One region of the Lactobacillus sp. wkB8 genome, then DNA from elsewhere that is predicted to be linked to it. Evidence: riboswitches for the same ligand, from Rfam matches in the RefSeq annotation. Region 1 holds a riboswitch; each other region holds the start of a gene.
The links. Region 1 has a riboswitch for thiamine pyrophosphate ahead of LACWKB8_RS02515 (ECF transporter S component). Riboswitches for the same ligand answer to the same signal wherever they lie in the genome.

Region 1 (7,884 bases):
CTTTAACATCAGTAGCCAAATCTGAAATAAGTTTAACTTCTCCAGATGATTCCATTTCATCACCATAGCTAGAAACATCAAGAAAATCAATTTCCGCTTTGACATCCATTTCTCTAACCAAATCGGTTAAAAAGAAAATAGCTCCTTTAAGTGCACCTACAATTAAAGGCTTCTTACCAGCATAGTCAGCAGTAAGCTGTTTGCCCAGCTTAACACACATATTATGGATGTCTTCTTCAGTAAACAATTTATGATCAATAATACTATTAATGTTGTCGGTTTTTGGCATTTATCTACCCTTCATTTAAAACAATCTAAATTCCTAATAAATTTGATTATATCATTTTTTGGTCAAAAAAACAGATTATTTTTGTCAATTTACGTAATTTATGGAGCTAATTACGTACAAAAAGTATATATATTGTTAAAAGCAGTAGGATTATTTGCAAATCAGCTTAAAGCACTAGTTTAATTAACTGTGACTTTGGTACAATGAAAGATAAGATATTTTAAGTGAAAGGTCGAATAAAATGGATAAAAAACAAGAAATAAAGATGCTTAAAGCTTTTTCAAACGCTAATTCAACATCAGGATTTGAAGAGGAATTTGTCAAGCTTTTTACTGAAACTGTACATGACTTTGCTAATGTCAAAGTTGACGGCATGCTCAATGTGTATGCCAGTAAAAAAGAGAATAAGCCGGATCGACCAGTAATCCAGCTTGATGCCCACTCTGACGCTGTCGGTTTTATTACGCAAGCAGTTCGTCCCAACGGAATGATTAAGTTTGTTCCACTTGGCGGTTGGGTTAAGTATAATATCCCAGCTTTACGCGTTAAGATTAAGAACCGTGCTGGTGAATATGTGCCGGGAGTGGTTGCTACTAAACCACCGCATTTTATGACAGAAGAAGAAAGAAATAATGTCCCTGATGTAGCTGATATGTCAATAGATGTTGGCTCCAGTTCTCGTGCTGAAACTATTAATGACTATCAAATTGACACTGGTTGTCCTATTTTTGTCGATGTGAAGTGTGAATACAATGAAAAAACCGGCTTATTTTTCGGTAAAGACTTTGACGATCGCTTTGGCGCTGCTGCCATGGCAGATGTCCTTGATAATTTAAACGGTGAAGAAACTGACTTTAATGTCGTAGCGGCACTTTCAAGTCAGGAAGAAGTTGGCTTGCGCGGAGCTTATGTGACTGCCAGAGCTATTAAGCCAGATTTAGCAATTGTCCTTGAATCATGCCCAGCAGATGATACTTTCACACCAGATTGGCTGTCACAAACAGGACTAAAGCGTGGTCCGATGCTGCGTGATATGGATACGTCATTTTTACCAAACCCTAAGTTTCAACAATATGCTTGTGCTATGGCTGATCAAAATCATATTCCGTATACTCGTTCAGTTAGAACTGGTGGCGGTCAAGATGGTGCTGCGATTTACTATGAGAATGGCGCTCCGACAATTGTTATCGGTATACCAGTGCGTTATGAACACTCGCCATATTGCTTTAGCGCCTATAGCGATTTTAAAGCTGCTGTTGATCTGACAGTGGCCATTATCCGTGATTTGACCAAGGAAAAATTAGCTAGTTTTAGTCAATTTTAATAAGTCTAAAAAACTATCTTCAAATTTGACCAGAAAAAACATTTAACTTGTGTTATACTAATAAAAATTAAATAAGTCACTAGGGGTGCCAAAAAGCTGAGAAATACCCTCTGAACCTGAACGGGACAATACCTGCGCTAGGGAAGTGTTCAATTAGTTAATGATGATACTCCTAATGACATGTTAAGTTAGGAGTATTTTTATGTTTACAAGATCATCAAAGTGGAATGTCAAGTCAATCATCTTAATTGCACTGATTGGAATTATTATGGGTGTCATTTATACCTATGGCTTTAATTGGGCATTTAATTTAGTTAAAATGTTACTGGTTCCAACTGGCTTTGCCCCGGTCACAGACACTGTCTTTTCAGGTTTATGGCTTATGGCAGGACCTTTAGCAATGTATTTTGTCCCTACAGTGGGTTCTGGTACAGTTGGCGAATTATTGGCTGCCGTTGTGGAAATGGCAATCGGGGGCCAATGGGGAGCCACAACCATTCTATCAGGAGTTATCCAAGGTGCTACCAATGAAATTGGCTTCTTTCCTAAAAAAGAACGCTACCAAAAATTCTCTTGGAAAAGTGTTCTGACTGGTGCATTTTTTGCTTCATTCGGTTGTTTTATACCTTCATATATTTTATATGGCTGGAGCAAGTTCAGCATGCAAGTCCAAATTGTAATGTTTATTACCAATATCATTTCAGCCCTAGTTTTTGACGGCGTTTTGGTTAAATTGATTACTAACTTATTTGACAACGCTTTAAAACCAAAAATTGATTAGTTAATTAAAAAATAAAAAAGAGTATTGCTAAAAAATGATGTGAACTCTAAATTTATGACAAATTTAGGGGTCACTTCAGAGAAAAGCAAATACTCTTTTTTATTTTTCTTTTTGACTTAAAATCGAATGCACTTTAGTAGTTAACATGTCAATTGCCACATCATTTTTGCCACCTTCTGGGACAATGATATCGGCATAGCGCTTAGTGGGTTCGATGAACTGATGATACATGGGCTTGACCGTATTCAAATATTGTTCGATCACTGAATCAATGGAACGACCACGTTCACTTAAGTCCCGTTCCAGTCTTCTAATAAAACGAATATCATCATCTGTATCGACATAGACTTTGATATCCATTAAATCACGTATTTCTTTATTAGCTAAGACTAAAATTCCTTCAAGAATAATAATATCAGCAGGTTCGGTGTGGACAGTTTCTTTACTGCGAGTATGTTCTTTAAAATCATAAACGGGCATTTCAATGGGTTGATAATTTAAGAGTTCACTTAGCTGTTTCCTAAGTAAAGGAACATCAAAGGCGTCAGGATGATCATAGTTAATATTCATCCTCTTACTCATGGGGATGCCGGTGTTATCCTTATAATAAGAATCCTGCGTCATAATTAAAACGTGTTCATCTTCTTGCATTTGAGCAACGATTTTTTGTGCAATGGTAGTTTTTCCGCTGCCTGAGCCACCAGTAATACCAATCACAACAGGCTTTTCAAGTCTAGACATTATGCCACTCCCTTTTTAATCCTTAAACATTTTACTTTACTTTGTCTTTAATTACCAACAGTTAACGTGAATTTACTTATTCTCGCCAATTTTTTAAAAATATGGTTTAAAATGTGACTTAATTTTTATATTATAAAATGTGAAAAAGGTAATTTGAGCTAATTAATAGTAGGTGCAAAATGAATTATAATTTAATGCCCGTAAAATATTTTGTTGATGTTGTTCAAACACATGGCTTTATTTCAGCAGCTAGGAGGAATTATGTTTCTGAAACTGCTGTCAGTACAGCTATAAAAAAATTAGAAGATGAACTGGGGCAAAAATTACTTAACCGAGCAGCCGGCAAGATTTCTTTGACCCCAGTCGGAGAAGTTTTTTATAAGCGCAGCGTTGAGATCATTAATCTTTACAGTGAGATTTGGCATCATCCGGATCCACACCCTGAAAAATTGTTGCGCATTCATTTTTTGCAGGGTTTTGAAAGTGATGCTGCCTTACTGGCTGCTAATTTACCCGCTATTTGCCAGACCAATTTTGATGAGGAAAATTTTGATACATGCATCAAAAGGTTAATTGAGGGCAATTATGACTTATTAGTGGGATTTGACCTAGCATTTGTCGGTAATAATAAAATAAACTGTTTACCTTTACGCACTACTAGTTTTGATTTATTGCTAAATAAAGCTGAGTTAAAACAATATCAGGGCAATAAAAAACAGCTGGCGCAAAACAGCATGTTTTACGTGCAAAATTGGAAATCAACTGGCATTACGGATATTCAACTTGCTATGCTTAAAATCTATCACCAAAACAACTGGAGCTATAAAGAAGTTTCCGAAGTCAACAGCTTTGCGGCGGCATGTTTGAATGTTAACTTTACTGGCGGGATTACGATTGTGCCAGAATCGTTCATTTTACCGCCAAATTGCACTAATATTGAGCGTTTTTCTCCAGCTCACCTGCAAAATGCATTTAACGTAGTACTTGCAATGAACCCAGTCGTTTCAAGCAAATTCAGTAAAATGCTCAAGCATGTGACAACTTTAACTTATCGCTAATAATTTATATGTGTTAGCGCTTTTATCAAAAATGACTTAGAATTCAATTGTAATAAGAATCACAATATCTCAGAAAGGGTGATGTTACATTGAATTCTTTTTCAACTGACGTTGTCGTAGTTGGCTCTGGATCCTCTGGAATCTCGGCTTGCTTTGAGCTTTTTCAAAAGCACGTACCTTTTATACTTTTAGAAAAAGGTAACAAAGTCGGGGGAGCCGGCAAATTTGGCGCACACGGTGTTTTTGCCGTTAATTCTGCGGAACAAAGAAAACGCAACGTAAAATATGGTTATCGTGAAGCTTTTAACGGATTAACGGACTACAACCACTTTTTTGTTAATGGTGAATTGTTAGCACGGTTTTTGAAAAAGTCGGGTGCAAATATTGATCGACTAGCAGAAATGGGTTTACCGGTGACTGTGGAGCAGAGCGAACAAAAAGCCCACTTAAATGATCCGCTGGTTTACCACAAATTTAATAATTTTAAAGAAAAAATGGCTAACTGGGATAAACTCCCTGATAAATTTACTGCAGCTGGAAACAAAGTAATGTTGGAAACAGCCGCCGTTGATCTGGAATATGACAATGGCTTAAAAGCTGTTATTGCCGAAAATAAAGCTGGTGAAAAGATAAGAATTACTGCCCAAAAAGTGATATTTGCGGATGGCGGCTATTGCGGCAGTCAGGAAATGATGACAGCTAACTTCCCTGATACTAAAGCACTTTTGAATTTGGGAGAGCGTAAATCTACTGGCACCGGCATTAGATTAACGCACAAATTGGGTGCAGATTGTCGTCACAGCCGTGTTCTTTTTGCTCACGGTTGTGCACCAAGCATGAATATTAATCCTATGAAAAGAGATAGTGCTGTAGAGACTTTAACCAACTTACCATTATTGTGGCTCGATCAGACAGCTAATCGGTTTGTCAATGAAGACGTAGTTTATGATTTTGCCATGTGGGGTAATGCAGCACATAACGTTAATGGTCTTTATTATGTTTTGCTGGACCAAAAGACTTTAGATACTTTTAAGCAAAAAGAAGTTAATCTGGAAGATACTTTTGAAAGGCAATTTTGTGATGTGGGGCAAACGCCAAGAACAACTGTTGGACCGTTAACTAATATTCAAACAGATTTTGATAATGCGGTTAAAACAGGTGAAGTAGTAAAAGCGGACAGCTTAAAGGAACTGGCCCAAAAGCTGCAATTGCCTTATGCTTCACTTGAAAGAAGTGTCAATTCATACAACCAGGCGGTTAAACAAAAAGAAGACGCTACATTTTTAAAACCGGCTTCGGAATTATTGTTTGCGGTGCAAGAAGGACCGTTTTACGCCATAATTGAACATTGCGCAATTTTAGGGACACTAGACGGTGTCAATGTTGACCGCAATTGTCAACCGGTTAAAGAAAACGGCACACCACTAAAAGATTTGTATATTGTTGGTAATAATGTTAATGGCCTGTATTCCGATGGCTATCCTAGTTATGAAGGCATTGCAAACGGTTTTGCCTTTGTCTCTGGTTGGATTGCTGCAGAAGAAGCGCTTAAAAGTTTAAATTAGGAGCAAAATAAAATGTTAGAAGGAAAAGTTGCTGTTGTTACTGGAGCTGCACAAGGAATTGGTTATGCTATTAGTGAAGAATTTGCTAAACAAGGTAGTGATGTCGTTTTAACTGACTATAACCAAAAAGTGCTCACTGTTTCTGCTGAAATGAATAAAAAATATCAGGGTAAAATTACCGGATTAATTCTGAACGTGATGGACGAAGATAGCATTAAAACCGGTCTGCAAAAAATTATTTCTGATTACGGCAAGATTGATTATGTTATGAACAATGCTGGCGGTGGTGTTTTAAAGCCGTTTGCTGAACTAACTAACGCAGATTTCGATAATACTATTAACCTAGATTTGCGTGGTACTTTCTTATGTATGCGTGAAGAAATCAAATTATTCTTAAAGCAAGGTTATGGCTCAATTGTTAACACCAGTGCTTTAGGCAGTATTTATAACCCTGGCGGCATGGGCGCATATAATGCAGCCAAAAACGGTATTATCGGAATGACTCAAGCTGCAGCGATTGATTATGCTGATCAAAATATTCGTGTTAATAGTGTGGCACCTGGACTGACCAAAACACCGCTTAATGAAGGCGGATTTCTGGAAAAAGTTTTACCAACTGTCCCAATGAAACGGGCTGAAACCGCAGCCGAAGTTGCCAAGGTCTTTGTTTTTGTCGCTAGTGAAGCCACATTTATGACCGGTCAGACAATTTTGAGTGACGGCGGCGTTTCTGTCGGTTTGAAATAGGAGGCTGATGATGTTTCCTAAAAATTCAGAATACGATTTAATCATCGTTGGCGGCGGGCTTAGCGGTTTGGCAGCTGCCGTCAGTGCTGGCGAGCAGGGTATCAAGTCCTTGGTAATTGAAAAAGGCAGAACACTTGGTGGTGACGGCAACTATGTCGAAGGTGCAATGGGCGTTGACAGCTTTTTACAAAAAGAAAAGGGTATTAAGATTGATCCCACCAAATTGCTTCAAGATGAATTAAACTATTCGCATTATGAAGCAAACGCCCCGCATTTGAGAAAATATATTAATCAGAGTGGTTCAGTAATTGACTGGCTGCATTCTCTAGGTATTGAATTTAGTAAAGTTGGTCCTCAAGGAAAGAGCTGGCCTACAATTCACACTTTTGCCGGTGGCGGACACGCCGTTATTGAAAAGCTGATTCCTAAAGCTGAAGCTCTCGGTGTGGAAATTGTGACGAGTATCAGTGCGCAAAGAATTTTACAACATGATGGGCATGTTCGTGGTCTCATAATTAAGAATGAGGCAACGGGACAATTAAGAGAGTTGACTGCTACTAATGTGATATTGGCTACAGGTGGTTACGTAGATAATCCTGAATTAATTAAACAAAGAACTCCTGCAACTGAACGCTTGCTATCAGTTAGTGATGGCAAATCTACTGGCGATGGTATGAAATTAGCCTGGCAGGCTGGAGCAGAACACTATCAAATGGGTGCCATTCAATATGGTGGCGGCGCTATTTTGGATAAAACCCGTCCACCATTTGTTCACATGCCTGAACAATTAGCGGCTGCAGCTACTCAAGAAGCAATTTTATGGGTAAACGAACAAGGTGAACGCTTTGTCAATGAAGACGTCAATGACAATATGTGTCATGCGGGTAGTGCGCTTTTAACCCAATCAAGGACTTTTTCGATCCTTAATCAAGAAACGGTTGACCATTTAACTAATGTTGGTCTTTACAAAGAAGTAGGTAATTCACCTGTTTCACCCGATAAATTTGCACAGCTAAAAGAAGAAATTGCACGTGATTTAAAGAATGGTGATAAGTTCCTGACCAAAGCAGATACTCTGACTGAATTAGCAGAAAAATTAAACTTGCCTATTCTGTCACAAACAATTCAGCGTTATAACGACTTAGCTGCTAAGGGAAAAGATATTGATTTTGGTAAGGCTCCAGAATACTTGACGCCTTTAAAAGAGGGACCATATTATGCAGTTGAATTAGGTATCGGTATGGCGTGTGCAATCGGGGGAATTCGCGTTGATAACAATAATGCTGTTCTAAATTCTTATGGTTACCCGCTTGCCGGTTTATATGCAGTTGGCAATGATGCTGCGGGGATGCTGGTTGGCGATACCTATGCGGTTACTT
Region 2 (7,884 bases), 600 kb from region 1:
CACAAAAAGTGGCGCTTTCAGTTCTCGCTCCATTGTTTTGAGCCTGGCCGTAATATTGGATTGAGTGTAGCCCAATTTTAGTGCCGCTTTATTCAGTGATCTAGTTTCATAAATTGTTTGGTAAATATATAAATCGTTAAAATTCATAATACTCCATATCATTAAAAGTGATAACCCTATTACAATCTCGGATTATGCAGAGTGAATTTGTTTTAATATACTAATTTTGTAATCTAAAGGGGGAACTTATTATGACTACAAAAATTGGTATTAATGGCTTTGGTCGCATTGGTCGGCTTGCTTTACGGCGAATTTATGAAGTGGCCACTGACGACATTGAAATCGTCGCAATCAACGACTTAACCTCACCAGCTATGTTAGCACACTTATTAAAATATGATACTGCGCATGGTCAATTTAATCATGAAGTAACTGCTACAACTAATAGTATTGTAATTGATGGTAAAAATATTCCGGTTTATGCGGAAAAAGATGCCAGTCAAATTCCGTGGGTTAAAAACGATGGAGTTAAAATAGTACTTGAATGCACCGGATTTTATACTTCAACTGCAAAATCACAAGCTCACCTTGATGCCGGTGTTAAAAGAGTATTAATTTCTGCACCTGCAGGCAATATGAAAACTATTGTTTATAGCGTAAATGATGATCAATTAACTGACTCTGATCAAATTATTTCCGCAGGCTCATGTACCACTAATTGTTTAGCACCACTAGCTCAAGCAATGAACGATGAATTTGGCATTCAGGTGGGCATTATGTCTACAACGCATGCCTATACTGCTTCACAAATGTTGCAGGATGGGCCTGATCGTGGTGGCAATGTCCGTAATGCCCGTGCTGCAGTTGCTAACGTTATTCCGCATTCAACTGGGGCAGCTAAAGCGATTGGACTAGTTATTCCTGAACTGGATGGCAAACTTACGGGTATTGCACAGAGAGTTCCGGTTATTTCTGGTTCTATTACTGAACTAGCTGCCGTTTTAAGAGAAAAAGTTACAGCTGCAGAATTTAACGCTAGAATTAAAAAGCATACCGAAGGCAATGCTTCTTTTGGCTATAATGACGACCAAATTGTCTCATCAGATATTATTGGCACTGAATTTGGTTCGGTATTTGATCCAACTCTCACCCAAGTTGAAACTGGAGATAATGGGGTACAACTAGTCAAGGGTTACGCCTGGTATGATAATGAGTCCGGTTTTGTAGCCCAAATGATCAGAACACTCCAAAAGATTGCCCAGCTAGGTTAATTCCAAAAATTAACTGATATTTTTATCAATTTATAACTGTTTATCATCAATAAAAAATGGTTCTGCCAGGTGCAGAATCATTTTTTGTTTTTAAAATATACTAGTCATTTTTCACCCATGGTGCTGTGAGCATTTGACTAACGGTCTGATTAATATCATTGCTTTGAGCAATCAAAGAAATGACCGCAGCTCCAGCTGCTTTAGTTTTAGCAATTGCTTCTAAGTCGCTAGCGGTAATCCCACCAATAGCAACAATTGGCCTGGTTGTGCTTTTGACCAGTTTGCTTAAGCCGGCAATACCAATTTCGGGGTCGGCATCACTTTTAGATTGGGTGGCATAAATTGGGCCACTGCCATAATAATCAATTCCGCTAATTTTATTGGCTTGCTCAACTTGAGCTAAATTCGAGCAAGAATAGCCGATAATCATTTGAGCGCCAACTTCTTTAATGACCTGTCTGATTTCTTCATCGCTTTGACCAACATGAACGCCTTCAGCATGAACTTGTTGTGCAAGCTGAACATCATCGTCAATGAAGAAGGGTACTTGATATGCATAACACAATTGGTGCAGCTTTTGCGCCATAGGGAGTCTTTCAGCTTCACTTAAAGTTGAATTAGGACCCTTGTCCCGAAATTGAAAAGCAGTAATACCTGCAGCAAGTGCTTCTGCGACTATGCCCGGTAATGTTTTACCTTCCGGCACGTCTTGACTGCCACAAATAAAGTAAGCATGTAAAAAATCAGTGTTAAAGTTTTTCATTATTTCTCCTAAATTACTGAGCCCAATGATTTAAAGGGCCGTGACCATGACCAACTTGAATAGTTTCTTTAATGGTTTTAGTAACGTATTTTTTAGCAATTTTAATTGCCACAGGTAAACTTTGACCTAAAGCCAGTTGAGCCGTAATTGCTGCAGCTAACGTGTCACCGGTGCCGTGGGTGCGCTCGGTATGTATTCTGGAACTGCTGACCCAAAGATCGGAACCATCAGCAAATAAAGCATAATCTTTTACTTGATCGGTACTTGCATGACCGCCTTTAATTAGCACATTTTTAACTCCCATATCTTGTAATTTATGAGCTAATTCTGGATATTGATCTTGCATTTGTACCTTAATGCCAGTTAAAGTTTCTGCTTCTGGTAAGTTAGGTGTGATTAAATCGGCTAAAGGCAGTAGTTCATTTTTAACGGTGGCGACAGCATCTTGACTCAATAATGGTGCGCCCCCCTTAGCAACCATCACGGGATCGATGGTAATAGGACCAAAGTCATACTTTTGCAAATTAAGTGCAACTTGGTGGGCGTGAGCCGCATCGCCCAACATTCCTGTTTTACAAGCACGAATGTGGAAATCTTCTGCCAGAGAGGCGAATTGGGCATCGATCATTTCTAAGGGCAGTAAAAACGACTTTTGCACACCTAAAGTGTTTTGTGCTGTCACTGCTACTACTACAGCTGTACCAAATACTTTTTGCATTTGAAAAGTTTTTAAGTCAGCCATGATTCCAGCACCACCACCTGAATCTGTGCCGGCAATAGTTAAAACTTGGGGAAAAGAATTAATTTTTTCAGTCATCATAAAGTTCCTTAATCAAAATCAGCAATTCGTTCAATATCAGCAACTTTTACTTTATATAAATAATCCATGAGATACATGCCAAAAGTACCTGGTCCGACATTGGGATGATCTTGAACTACTAATTGACCAGCACAACTGAAAACTAAAGCACCTATTTGAGCCGCTTCAAAAGAATCGTCAGCAACAGCTGTAAAAGCTGTAACAATACTGGTCAACATGTCACCAGAGCCCACGTGGGTTTTAAAAAGGGGCGAGCCGTTATGTATATGCGCTAGTCTTTTGCCGTCACTAATTGTATCTGTAGGACCGCTGGCAATGACCGTACAATGATATTTCTGAGCAGTTTTCATAGCAATATCATCAATATTACCGGAGCCTAAACCTGCATCAATGCCCTTTGAATTCCACTCAAAATCACCTAAGGCAGCGATCTCACCAATATTGCCGCGAATAATACTCGTATGAAAATCCCACAAAAGCTTATCTGCAATTTTGTAGCGATATTCAACCGCACCAACAGCTACGGGATCAAACACTATTGGTTTATTATATTGTCGTGCTAAATCTTCCACCTTTTTGATGTGATTAATTTGCTGTTTGGTTAAACAGCCAATGTTAACTGTAACAGCGGAAGCCAGCCGCACTATTTCTTCGGCTTCAGCGACTTCGTTACTCATAATTGGTGACGCACCGATAGCATTAACTGCGTTAGCCACATCCTGAACTGTTACAAAATTGGCAATGTTGAAAATAACCGGATTTTGCGCTCGTAATTTGTCTAATAATTTTAACTGCATTATATTCTCCTAATTAACTGCCTTTAAAATTTTGATTAATAAAAAAGCTTTAGCATGTGAAAATGCCAAAGCCTAACAGGTTCGACACGTTCCTACGCAAGTGTTAACTTACAGGTTCAAAGGGTCTGAAATAATTTTCATCTCAGCCAAAAAGGCACCCCTCGTGTTATCGCTTTCAATTATAACGAAATTAATGCTAGATTACAATGTCATGTTTTGTTGCTTAATATGGTTCTGCTTATAATATCAAGCTTTCTTTACATAATCTAACCAAGTATTTTGTCAAGTAAAGCAAATAATTATAGCAGCCGCTTTTTTTAGATCAAAAAATTAGCCAATTACTCGCTGCCTAAATTTTTATGCTATATTATACTAAATAAAATTAATTAATTAATTTTTAATGTTAGGCGAAAGGAGCGGTCATGATGAAAAAGAAAATTACAAATACAGATCGAAATAACGCGCTTCATACACTTTTTATAGAACATAAAATTGATAAAATATTTTTACCTATTGCTGCAGTGTTTGTGGCCTTTTTATGGTTATCAATTTTGTTTAATTTTGCTGTTTTCGTTAAAGTGATTACCGTGGTTTTTGTTGTTGTGCTGCTCTATTTCGCAATATGTACATTTTTTGAAATACATGATTGGCACAAGAGAAAACATGATAGGGACAAATTTTAAAAGTAATTTTGCAAGACAGTTTTAATTTAATTTTCTGAGATTTAAATACAAAAAAGTCCAGTAAATCAAAACTTGTTTGAATGGTGAAACAAGTTCTTTAAAGAACCAGTGACTATTAACTACAAGTGGTTCTTTTCGTGGGTCATTCTTGTGCTAATCGTGACTAACATTGGTAAAAAGGAGAAAGTCAAAGCGTTAAAGACTGCTAAATCAGAATATGACACAAAAAGTAGTAAGCCGGATCCGATAAACTGTGCCACCATTTTAATGATACTAATAACGCCATTGGTAAAAAAGCCCCAAAAGTTGTCTAACTTTTGGGGTTCACCACCTTATTATGGTAATTTATTAGTCTTTTTATTTAAATAAAGTTCAATAAATCTTGGCTACACGCTCTACCAAGTTGGTTCCGTATTCGAATCCGTCTGCTTTAACTATTAGTTGGCTTTTTTCTGGCAGTTGTTTAAACGCCACATTGGTGCCATTATCCAGCCAAACAATGCGCTCGATCTTTTGGGGCGGAAAATTATTAAATACTATTTCTCGCATTTTTTCTCCTCCCAGTACTACGTTCTGATTGCCAACATTACCCAAATTATCCACAAATAAATAATTACCCTTAATAAAATCATTATCATTTCCAGCAGCGGTGTAAGTTTTATGCTCAAAATTGTTGGTGTTATAGACTGCTTCTTTATTAATTGCCATCCATTGTTTAATAATTTCTAGTAACGACAGGCAATGAATATTTAAAGAGCCATCAAATTCTGGGCCCACGTTAATTAATAAATTTGCCCCCACTTTGCGAGTGTGACAAATTTGTTCAATTAAGTGCCGCGCAGAAACATAATTAAGGTCATTTTGGGCATTGCCCCAATGTCTGTTTAGAGTCAATGAGGTTTCAGCAGCAAAATAACGATTATTTTGAAAATGGTTAATTACTTGAGGATTGCCTCTTTCAAAAGTCAGGACGTCCACTTTTCGCCCGTCATTTATTCCTTGCTTTCCTAATCCGGTGTTGTTGGTAATAATAGCTTGTGGCTGCAGTTTTCTAATTTCCTGATAAAGCTGCTCATCCTGCCAATCAGCGTTGGGCTTGTTCCAGTTACCATCAAACCAGAAACCGCCAATTTTACCATAATTAGTGCAGAGGATTCCGATTAGCTGGCGTAATTCCTTTAAATACCCGTTAAAATCTGCCTGATATTTTTTATTATGCCAATCATAAGTAGCGTAGTAAATAAATGGTGCAATTCCTTGCTCATGGCACTCATGTGTAAATATTTTAATTACATCTTTGCCAAAGGGTGTGTGAACACTATCAAAATTGTGGATGCCCTTGGTATCAAATAAATAAAAGCCATCATGGTGCTTAGCAGTCAATACAATATACTTAAAACCGCATTCTTTAGCCAGCTTTACTAAGTTATGAATATTATCTTCAATGGGATTAAATTCGCTAAAAGCGTTTTGATAATTGGTAATATTTAAAATATTTTGTGACCATTCTCCCTTAGCAAATTTTGAGTATAGTCCCCAATGAACAAAGAGACCGATACCCATTTTTTCAAAATTTATCAGTTTAGTTGCTATTTCCATTATTTTTCTTTCGGACCAATTGGTGGACTAACTAATAGTAAATTATTAATCCTTATTATTTCGTTTCTCTTGTTTCAACTTATTGATTTCTGAATTAGTTTTAATTAATTCAGTAGCTAAATCAAGAAAAGTTTCCGCTGTAATCATTTGGTCTTCAGCGTGCATATATAAGGGATCAATATTACTTTTACCAGTTTTGGCAAAGTCTGATATCACTTTTAAGTGCACATTTTGTGCTTTTTTTAGTTCTTCTTTTGCATCCTCAAGCAATGGCTGAGGATCCTTTACTGTATCTCTGGAATCAGCTATTGCCGCCATTATTTCTGTCTTTGCCTGTCCGGAATGGCTGATAATTTCAAAACTGCTTTCTTCTAAACCTTTCATAGTTTTTCCTTTAATAACTAGCAAGCTCAATAAATTTAAATTTGTCCCACGGCTTGATAAAGTCGATATATTGCAAATCACTAGGGACTATCTGAGCAACAACATTTTTTAAATGATCATGATTATCCATGTTCTGTTTAACGATATTCAATTCACCCTTATATTGCTTGAAATCATTATTACCGATTGTAATCATCCCTCTCTTTAGGGTGGCTACTGGGTTATTCACAGGAATGTTTTGCTTATTGTATTTTAATTTAACAAAAGTAGAACGAATAGCATAGCTGTTAATATCCCCACGATTAAAGTGTAGATTTTTAAGCACTATTTCTCTTTCAAGTTCAGTGGCTGTAGGAACGAAATCGATAAAAAATTGGGGAATATTCGAGCTTAACTTTGCTACCTTTTGTAATTCTTCATCGCTGGCAAATGCGTTACCAATTAAAATATCGTCGATCAGTTGAGTATTAATCAAATATTGCGCCTGCTTTTCAATTGGAATTCCGCGGTGAATTTCTAAAGTAGGGAGACCGGCGTTATATGGATGTGGCCCAATTTTGCCAGAATTTGAAGAAATAAAAGCTGCTGTTCTTAACCCGAGGTCATGATATTTTTTGGTTGTGTTCAAAAAGTATTCTGTGTCTAAGCCAGTGTAGCGCTGGGGATAAAAGTTGTGGCAGCCAATAATTTTGTCTTTTATGGGACTATAACTAAGGATGTTTTCCAGATTCTTGGTGTCATTACTGATGTTAACTTCAATAGTTAGTCCTTCGGGATTGTAGGTCATGACTGATTCAGGCAGCCCGTCAAAGCTGGAATCTAGGCGTACAATATCAGCTCCTAATTCTTTAAAAAAAGAAAGGTCATTATAACTGACATGCAAACTTGCAAACAAAGCAGGATTAACGTCTAAGCTAACCCACATTTTTCTTGCTCGGGCATGGGTTAATACCGTTTTAAATTTATTAAGAGTTTTTGATTGATCTTCTGTCAGTTCTAACAGACTGGTAAAAAGTCTGCTAAAACCTAAATCAGCCGCTTTATCAATATAGTTAATGCAATTAGCGACACTACTTTTGTTCGGATAGACTGATATCCCCTTCATTATTGCCTTCCTTTTCTAATTTTAATTGATTGTTGTCAAACATTTTGAAGAATGGATAGTATATGACAAGCGAAATCAAGATATTGATTATGCACAAAACTATTGCGCGCCAGTCAAAACCGGTAGACATCCAGGCACCAATAGGTCCCGGAAGCGTCCAAGCAACAACAGCTCTAGTGTATGCCACCAAGTGTAATTTCATTGCGCCATAGGTTACGGCCGCCATTGCAGTAGGGGCTAAGACAAATGGGATTGCAAAATACGGGTTCATGATGATTGGGATACCAAAAATTAACGGTTCATTAATGTTAAAAATAGCAGGGAGAATTGTTACTGTACCCATTGCTTTACTGAATTTTGATTTACTAAAGAAAAGTAGGAGTATAGATAATGACAGGGTAGCGCCTGCACCACCAATCCAGACAAACCATTGGAAGAATTGCTCGGTCATAAAGTGTACAG
Region 3 (7,884 bases), 350 kb from region 1:
TAGCTGCATCAATTACACCACTGTCATCAGCTAAACTAATAGCTGCATTTTTTTCATCAACAACCAAGTTGTTGCCTAAATATTGCATTTCTGCAGGACTGGTGTATAAATCCAAGCCGGCATTATTTTCAACTTTAATTGAAAATTCCGGATCTTGCTTATCCAAAACTACAAATTGAAAACGAGTACCGGCAGCACAGCTGCCAGCAATGTTAGAATATTTGTTAGAACCGTCATTTAATGAAAGTAAAACAACTTGTCCATCTTTCACACTTTTTCTAATCTTATCAGCAGCACTTGATTTAACATTCATTTTTACTGATTCGGAATCACTCATTTTAATATTTCCTCCTAAACCTTAGCAATTTTCTCAAGTATAGGATATATTAAGTTATAGTGTCAAAAAATATGTTTATAGTAAAAGAGCATTTTCAATATGAAAATTTATTATTGCGAATACGAGGAAAAAAGGTCAAAATGTATATAGCGATTATAGATGATTGTAACTTGTGAAAGGGGACATTTTATGACCGTCTTGAAAAAGGTTTTTAGTGATAAAATCCTGCAGATTACTTTTGTAATAACGATTATCAGTCTTTTTTTTGCTAGACCGCGGCTTGAAGATATCAACCTTCATACAATATTTTCAGTTGCCGCGATGCTAATCATTATTCAAATATACGCCTACCTGCACGTGTTAGACGTGTTGGCGTATAAATTGACCAGTATTGCCGACAATATGCAGAAATTAAACATTTTGTTTACACTCTTAGCAATTATTGCTGGGATGTTTCTCGGCAATGACATAACAGCGCTTACATTAATTCCCTTGTATTTGAATATCGCCAAAAGATGTAATTTGCCTCAAATCTTGCCCGTTACCTTAATTGGGATGGGGGCAAATATTGGTGCTGCTTTTACACCGTGGGGTAATCCTCACAATATTTTTTTGGTCAGCAAATATTCTGTTAACGCCCTGCAGTTTTTCTCATGGTCATTGCCATATCTATTAATGGCACTGATCATCACGTTTATTATTTTTCACTTCATTCCTCGTAAAGAAATTCCGCGGCAAGACATTAAACAAATTAATATTAGTTTAAGACCGACAATCATTACAACTGCGGTTTTTGCCCTATTTTTCTTAGGGGTCTTTAAGGTAATTAACGTTGCCATTCCGATGATTGTGGCAATTATACTGGCTTTATTAATCAATCCCAGAATTTTACTTAAAGTAGACTTTGCTCTGCTATTAACTTTTACCTGCTTTTTTATTTTTATTAGTGATATTCAACAGATTCCGATGATTGTCAGTATCATTCACACAATGATCAATTCGGAAAGCTCGACCTACTTCACTTCGATTATCTCCAGTCAAATTATCAGCAATGTTCCTGCAACTATTTTAGTTGGTAAGTTTACCCCGTACGCGGAGGCATTATTCCTCGGCTCCAATATCGGCGGTTTTGGCTCTCCAATCGGTTCAATGGCTAACATGCTAGTATTAAAAACATTTACCCAAAACGCCACAGTTTCAAGAGGAGAATTCTTCAAGAAATGGTCCGTAATGCAGTTTATTGGTCTGCTGGTTCTAACCGTTGCCGGCTGGGGTCTTTTATTAATTTAATAATAAATAATATCAGTAAAGCTTTGCTAATGAGAAATAGCATAAGCTTCTTTTTTATATTCAAAAGCTTCATAATCAGTTATAATTGGTTGATATAAATTAAGGAGGAAAATTATGATCAGTTTAACTTGGATAATTGTAATAATTGCTATTTTATTAGTTATAGTTTACATTGCAGTATACAACGGTTTACAAAAAGCCAAGGTTTACACCGATGAGTCTTGGAGCCAGATCGACGTACAATTGAAGCGGCGTAATGATCTAATCCCTAACTTGGTCGAAACTACTAAAGGTTACGCTAAACACGAAAAAGAAACTTTAGAAAACGTTGTTCATTTGCGTAACCAGTTAACAAATATTCCTAGCGATGACCATGCTCAAACTCTGAAGGTTTCTAACCAAATTTCCGATGCCCTTAAGTCAATTTTTGCTTTATCAGAAAATTATCCTGATCTTAAAGCAAATCAAAACTTCTTGAAACTACAAGAAGAATTAACTAACACTGAAAACAAGATTGCTTATTCCAGACAACTGTACAATTCATCAGCTGCCTTATATGATCAAAAACTTTTAACTTTCCCATCCAACATAGTTGCTCATATTCACGGCTTTAAGAAGGTTGATTACTTACAAACTAACGAGTCGGAAAAAGAAGTACCTAAAGTTAAATTTTAAATACTAGGTTATTTTTATGTTATTTCAACAAATTGCCCGCAATAAGCGTAAGACCGTTGGTATTATGGGTCTGTTTGTTATTATTTTGGCACTTGTAGGGGCAGGTTTAGGCTATCTTTTTAGTGATCGGCCCGTCTTGGGGTTAGTTATTGCCGTCATTTTTAGTATCATTTATATGCTAATTGTCCTGCCTAACCCAGCCAACATGGTAATGAGTCTTAATCATGCCCAAGAAGTCCATGAGCAGGATAATCCAGAACTTTGGCATGTTGTAGAAGACATGGCACTTGTGGGACAGGTGCCGATGCCGCGTGTATTTATCATTGCCGATCATAGTCCCAATGCCTTTGCGACAGGACGTGATCCTAACCATTCTGCTGTAGCAGTGACACAAGGCTTGCTTGACATGATGAACCGCGAGGAACTTGAGGGCGTCTTAGGTCATGAAATTTCTCATATTAGAAATTATGACATTCTGGTTTCTACTATTGCTGCAGTCTTGGTTGGCGTCATTTCATATTTATCGGGAATTGCCAGCCGCTACATCTGGTGGATTGACGATGATAGAGATAGAGACGACAACAACGGCGGTTCTATTGTTGTTATTTTCAAAGTTATAGCTATTTTGTTTGTGTTAATTCTGGGTCCGATCTGTGCCAGCTTAGCGCAAATGGCATTATCGCGTAATCGGGAATACTTGGCTGACGCTTCGTCAGTTGAATTAACGCGCAATCCTCAAGGATTAATTTCGGCGCTAGAGAAAATTGACGGTTCTGCACCAATGAAAAAAGCCGATCCGAGCAGTGCGGGAATGTATATTGAAGATCCATTACGCAAAAGACGCAGTTTTACGCATTTATTTGACAGTCACCCGCCGACAGCGGATAGAATTAAACGCTTGGAAAAAATGTAATAAATAAAGCAGCCTTTTCTAGTAAGGCTGCTTTTATTTTAAGTTGATATTTGCTTGTCGAAATAGTTCTGCACGCATCTGCACGGGCGTTTCATGGTAATATTCACTAAATTTTTTATAAAAGAATGATTTGCCGCTATAACCTACACGAGTAATTATTTCCTTAACAGAGATATCCGGGCGTGCCAGCAAACTTCGCGCTTCCTGCATACGTCTTTCATCAACATGTTCCATAAAACTTTTGCCCGTTTTTTGTTTAACCAAACTTGAAAAATAATTGGGGTTAAAGCCAAAATACTTGGCTGCATCATTAAGGCTGACATCAGTGAAATGAGCATCAATATACTGCTCTAACTCGGTTTGAGCAAACTGATGATTAGTAATCAACCTAGTTTCAGCAGCTAAGTCTTGGCTTCTAATTGCTAAAAATAAGAGCAAATTAAGTTCTGCCATAATTATGTTGCGTGCAAAAAGATTTTGATTGAGATATTCATCAATTACTTTTTTAACTAGATGAGCGGATTTAGACATTGGCGTGCCGCTCATACTTAATAAGCGTTTCTGATTAAAAGCTGTAGTAATTTTTTTAAGTAGACCCTTTTCTTCACGATTCAGTTTAGAGTAATCACCTAGAAAATCTTGCATAGTTAAATTAGGGTCAAATTCAAGTTTAACTAAAATATCTTTATGGCTTGGTTTTAAAATCTCGTAGTTGCATTTCTTCTGTAAAAAAATAATATTACCAGCACCCAAAGTAAGTTCCTGAGCATTAATCCTGGTTTTGACTGCTCCTTTTGCCAAATAAAGAATGGTTAAGCCTGTAGTTTGATAACGATGTATCCCAGTATTACGATTTTCCAAAAAAGCACTGAATAAATTAAAATCTTCATTTCCAGGCTTTATTCTTATCTCATTTGTGTCCGACTTTTTTGAGTCCAAGACACTAGCCAAATATTGTTCTAACTTAACTGCCGCCATTACGTCACCTTCTTGTTTTATTTTTTATTTTCATAAATTTATTATATAGCAAATTGGCAGCTTGCTAATAGATTTTTGTTATTTCACAATTATTTCAGGCCGTTAAAAGCAAGACTAATCAGTCTAGACAATAAAAATTCTTTTAGGTATAATGAAAATAATATCGGGGTGCCGTATAGGCTGAGAATATACCCGTTGAACCTGCTATGGATAATGCCAGCGAAGGGAAAACGAAAGATTTTACGTCGTCAGGTATTCTCCTGACGATTTTTTTGGTAACTAAATTGATTAAATTAAATAACCTCACTTTTTCATACGATAAAGAAAATCAAATATTAACTGATATTAATTTAAAGATTCCTACGGGAGAATTTTCATTATTAGTTGGCCCTACCGGCTGCGGCAAGTCTACATTATTAAAAATTTTAGCAGACTTATATCCTAAATTTGCCGGTCACTTAAGCGGCACTGTGACTTTAGCCGGATTAAAATCCGCAATGATGTTTCAAAGTGCCGGTGAGCAGTTCACGATGGCAACGCCACGTGAGGAAATCATTTTTGCACTTGAAAACTTATGCCTAACCAAAGAGCAGTATGAGAAGCGTCTAAATGAAGCCGTTCAGTTTGCCCAAATTGATTATTTGCTTGATCAAAAAATTAATACCATGTCTGGCGGCGAACAGCAGCGGGTAGCTTTAGCCGTTTTAATTGCAATGAATGTTGACCTTTTTTTACTCGATGAGCCGTTTGCCAGTTGTGATCCTGCAGCCCGCAAGTTTTTGATTGCTAAACTAGCCCATTTGCGCGATCAGGGCAAAACAATCATTGTGAGTGACCACGTATTATCTGGTTATGAGGGCATTTGTGATAACCTGTTTCAATTTCAGGGTAAAAAAATAGTGCAGCTTGCACCAGATAAAAAAGAACAGCTGTTACAAAAAAGTATGACAGCTGCCTCTTATTCTTTTGCTCTGCCAGAACAAAACGAGCCAAATTGTTTTACGCTGCAAAATACCCGGATTTACCAAAATCGTTTGCTTCTCAAGCAAGAGAATTTAAACATTGTTGCTGGTAAAACTACCCTGATAACAGGAGCAAACGGTGTGGGCAAAACTTCGCTTTTTAACGCATTAACTAAAATGTTGCCGTATTCTGGCAGTATCACTTACCACAATCAGGAAATCAACAAATTAGCGACCCGCAAGTACCTGCTTAAAGTCGGGCAAATTTTTCAAAGTGCAAGTGATCAGTTCATCAACGTTTCAGTGGCAGATGAAATTAACCTGAGCAAAAAGCACCGGACTAATTCTTTCTTTACGGATGAGAAAATAAATGAAACACTATCCTATCTTGAACTTGATTCTTTGCTTGATCATGTTGTTTACTCATTATCCGGTGGTCAACAAAAGAAACTGCAAATTTTGTTAATGCTGATCTCTGATCAAGACGTATTGCTGATTGACGAGCCACTTAGCGGACTAGATGCGGTTTCTGCGGGTAAAGTAATGACATTATTGAGAAAAAGCCAAAAGGCCCGCAACCAAACGCTATTAATCATTAGTCACGAATTAACTAATTTGGCTGATTGGTGCGACTATCATCTTGTTTTTCAAGACCAGCATTTAAGCTATACAAATAAGTGAGGCTATCAACAATGAATCCTAGTTTCAAATTTTTTCTGGCACTAATTATTTCATTAGAAATATCCCTTAAGTCCAGTTTATGCACCAATTTGTTAATCATCGGTTTTGCATTAATTTATCTAATTTACAAACATATTAAATTAAAGAATTTGCTGCTAACGCTCTTAATGCCCCTAATTGCCGCATTTACGGTTTTTGCCACTTTATATTGGTTTGCACCGCAACCTAACCTGCAAAATGCACTGAGTTTATCCAGCCGTGTTTATGTCTATACGCTGACGATCTACTGTGTCTCAATTGGAACCACTGCCACAGACTTAGCTCGCTCTTTTGAACAAAACTTTCATTTACCGAGTAAGTTTGCTTATGGCGTTTTAGCTGCTCTCAATATTGTGCCGCGAATGAAAACAGCCATTAAACAAATTCGGACTGCTGGCATGATGCGTGGCGTTTACCTGAGCTTTTGGTCACCCGTTCTCTATTTTAAAGCGATCTTAGTTGCCCTTAATTCAGCCGAAAATCTGGCACAAGGAATGGCATCTCATGGCTATCAGGAGAATGCTAAACGCTCTGTCATTGTGCCCATTCCTATTAAAAAAAGTGACTGGTTAACAGCCATCATTATCCTGCTTTTAGTAAACTTGGCTTTATTCACATTAAAATAAAAAAGTGGACGTTCATGTCCACTTTTTCTTTGCTATAAATGCCCCTTAATAGCAACACTGCTTTTATATGCGATCAATTCGCTGTCACGGGTTACAAACCGGCTATTGGGGGGCAATTGGCACTCCAGCACTTTTAACTGCCTACTACTTGTGATACGGGCTCCCACTATTAATCATAAAGCTGCGATAAATTTGTTCAATTAGCACAACCCGCATTAACTGGTGGGGCATAGTCAATCTACCGAAACTCAATAAATCATCCGCCCGCTTATTAACGGCAGCACTGGTACCTAGGCTGCCACCAATTACAAAAGTAAGATCTGAATGACCGTAAGTGCCCAAATCTTTTATTTCTCCAGCAAGTTCTTCACTTCTTCTCTCTTTGCCTTTAATTGCCGTCACAAAAACATATTCTTTAGCTTTAATTTTACTAAGAATTCTCTGTCCTTCTATTTCTTTAACATTTTCCTGTTCTGCCGCACTAAATTTTTCAGGAGCTTTTTCATCTGGCACTTCTATTATCTGGACTTTGGCAAACCTGCTCAGTCTTTTTTGATACTCAGCAATCGCAGCCCTAAAATATTTTTCTTTTAACTTACCCACACAAACGATCTTAATATTCATAATTGCTATTTTATCCCCCAATTCCCAAAGTTTCCACTTGGTTTTTCCACAGCTGTGTATAAGCAAAATCTATATTTTGTGGTCTTTACCTTTAGTAAGCAAATAAATTGTGGTTAGCAAACTTTTTTACTTTACTTGAGAACATTTTACCCACAAACAGATTTTTCATAGTTATTTTTCACAAACTTTTAGGCCTCAAATACTGCTGTTAAGCCTTGAACAACTGTTTGTGCTAATTACTTTTCACTATTATTTACACACAATTCACAGCTTTTCCACAATTTATCCCAAGTTAATTTCCGCCTTTTATGCACAATCCACAAAGTTTTCCACAGTTGTCAACAAAGTTTGACTACCAGTTTTTTACTTGACAGACTTAAAATACGAACCTTATTTTGTTTCCCATTAACATTATTAACAAAAAGGCTATACTTATGTTTTAAATCGCATAGTATAGCCTTTTTTTAGCTTATTTTTAGAATATTAATTCATCTAATCCGATTGTAATTTTACTTGTAAATTAATTTCTTTGCCGTTTCTGTTAACGGTTAAAGTCACTCTATCTCCGACTTTGTGATTATACAAAATGCTGTGTAACGAAGCAACATCAGAGACAGCCTTGTTGTCAACTTTAATTATCACGTCACCCGCTTTAATTCCTGCTGTTGCAGCTGCGCTGTGCTTGGTAACCGAATCAACATAAATACCATTCTTGAGGTTAGACTTGATATTAAGGTGTTTTCTGTAGCTGGACGGAAT

Region 2: linked by a shared signal. The riboswitch ahead of thiM (hydroxyethylthiazole kinase) and the one ahead of LACWKB8_RS02515 (ECF transporter S component) in region 1 are both predicted to bind thiamine pyrophosphate.
Region 3: linked by a shared signal. The riboswitch ahead of LACWKB8_RS00720 (ATP-binding cassette domain-containing protein) and the one ahead of LACWKB8_RS02515 (ECF transporter S component) in region 1 are both predicted to bind thiamine pyrophosphate.

What each region holds. Positions count from the first base shown of each region.
Region 1 is NZ_CP009531.1:499,035-506,918, forward strand. Features, by position in the region: gene hpt (hypoxanthine phosphoribosyltransferase) at 1-289, opposite strand, end outside; gene LACWKB8_RS02510 (M42 family metallopeptidase) at 531-1,613, shown strand; TPP riboswitch at 1,685-1,774, shown strand; gene LACWKB8_RS02515 (ECF transporter S component) at 1,816-2,394, shown strand; gene udk (uridine kinase) at 2,494-3,135, opposite strand; gene LACWKB8_RS02525 (LysR family transcriptional regulator) at 3,315-4,193, shown strand; gene LACWKB8_RS02530 (FAD-binding protein) at 4,283-5,758, shown strand; gene LACWKB8_RS02535 (SDR family NAD(P)-dependent oxidoreductase) at 5,771-6,505, shown strand; gene LACWKB8_RS02540 (FAD-binding protein) at 6,513-7,884, shown strand, end outside.
Region 2 is NZ_CP009531.1:1,820,992-1,828,875, reverse strand. Features, by position in the region: gene LACWKB8_RS08460 (LysR family transcriptional regulator) at 1-147, opposite strand, end outside; gene gap (type I glyceraldehyde-3-phosphate dehydrogenase) at 252-1,271, shown strand; gene thiE (thiamine phosphate synthase) at 1,372-2,037, opposite strand; gene thiD (bifunctional hydroxymethylpyrimidine kinase/phosphomethylpyrimidine kinase) at 2,048-2,851, opposite strand; gene thiM (hydroxyethylthiazole kinase) at 2,863-3,651, opposite strand; TPP riboswitch at 3,724-3,823, opposite strand; gene LACWKB8_RS08435 (hypothetical protein) at 4,074-4,334, shown strand; gene LACWKB8_RS09415 (hypothetical protein) at 4,454-4,597, opposite strand; gene LACWKB8_RS08425 (alpha-L-fucosidase) at 4,707-5,933, opposite strand; gene LACWKB8_RS08420 (PTS lactose/cellobiose transporter subunit IIA) at 5,979-6,317, opposite strand; gene LACWKB8_RS08415 (DUF871 domain-containing protein) at 6,328-7,422, opposite strand; gene LACWKB8_RS08410 (PTS sugar transporter subunit IIC) at 7,388-7,884, opposite strand, start outside.
Region 3 is NZ_CP009531.1:152,188-160,071, reverse strand. Features, by position in the region: gene LACWKB8_RS00745 (iron-sulfur cluster biosynthesis family protein) at 1-337, opposite strand, end outside; gene LACWKB8_RS00740 (SLC13 family permease) at 527-1,627, shown strand; gene LACWKB8_RS00735 (LemA family protein) at 1,742-2,302, shown strand; gene htpX (zinc metalloprotease HtpX) at 2,319-3,215, shown strand; gene LACWKB8_RS00725 (AraC family transcriptional regulator) at 3,249-4,193, opposite strand; TPP riboswitch at 4,348-4,438, shown strand; gene LACWKB8_RS00720 (ATP-binding cassette domain-containing protein) at 4,400-5,836, shown strand; gene LACWKB8_RS00715 (energy-coupling factor transporter transmembrane protein EcfT) at 5,848-6,501, shown strand; gene rlmH (23S rRNA (pseudouridine(1915)-N(3))-methyltransferase RlmH) at 6,646-7,125, opposite strand; gene LACWKB8_RS00705 (S1C family serine protease) at 7,618-7,884, opposite strand, start outside.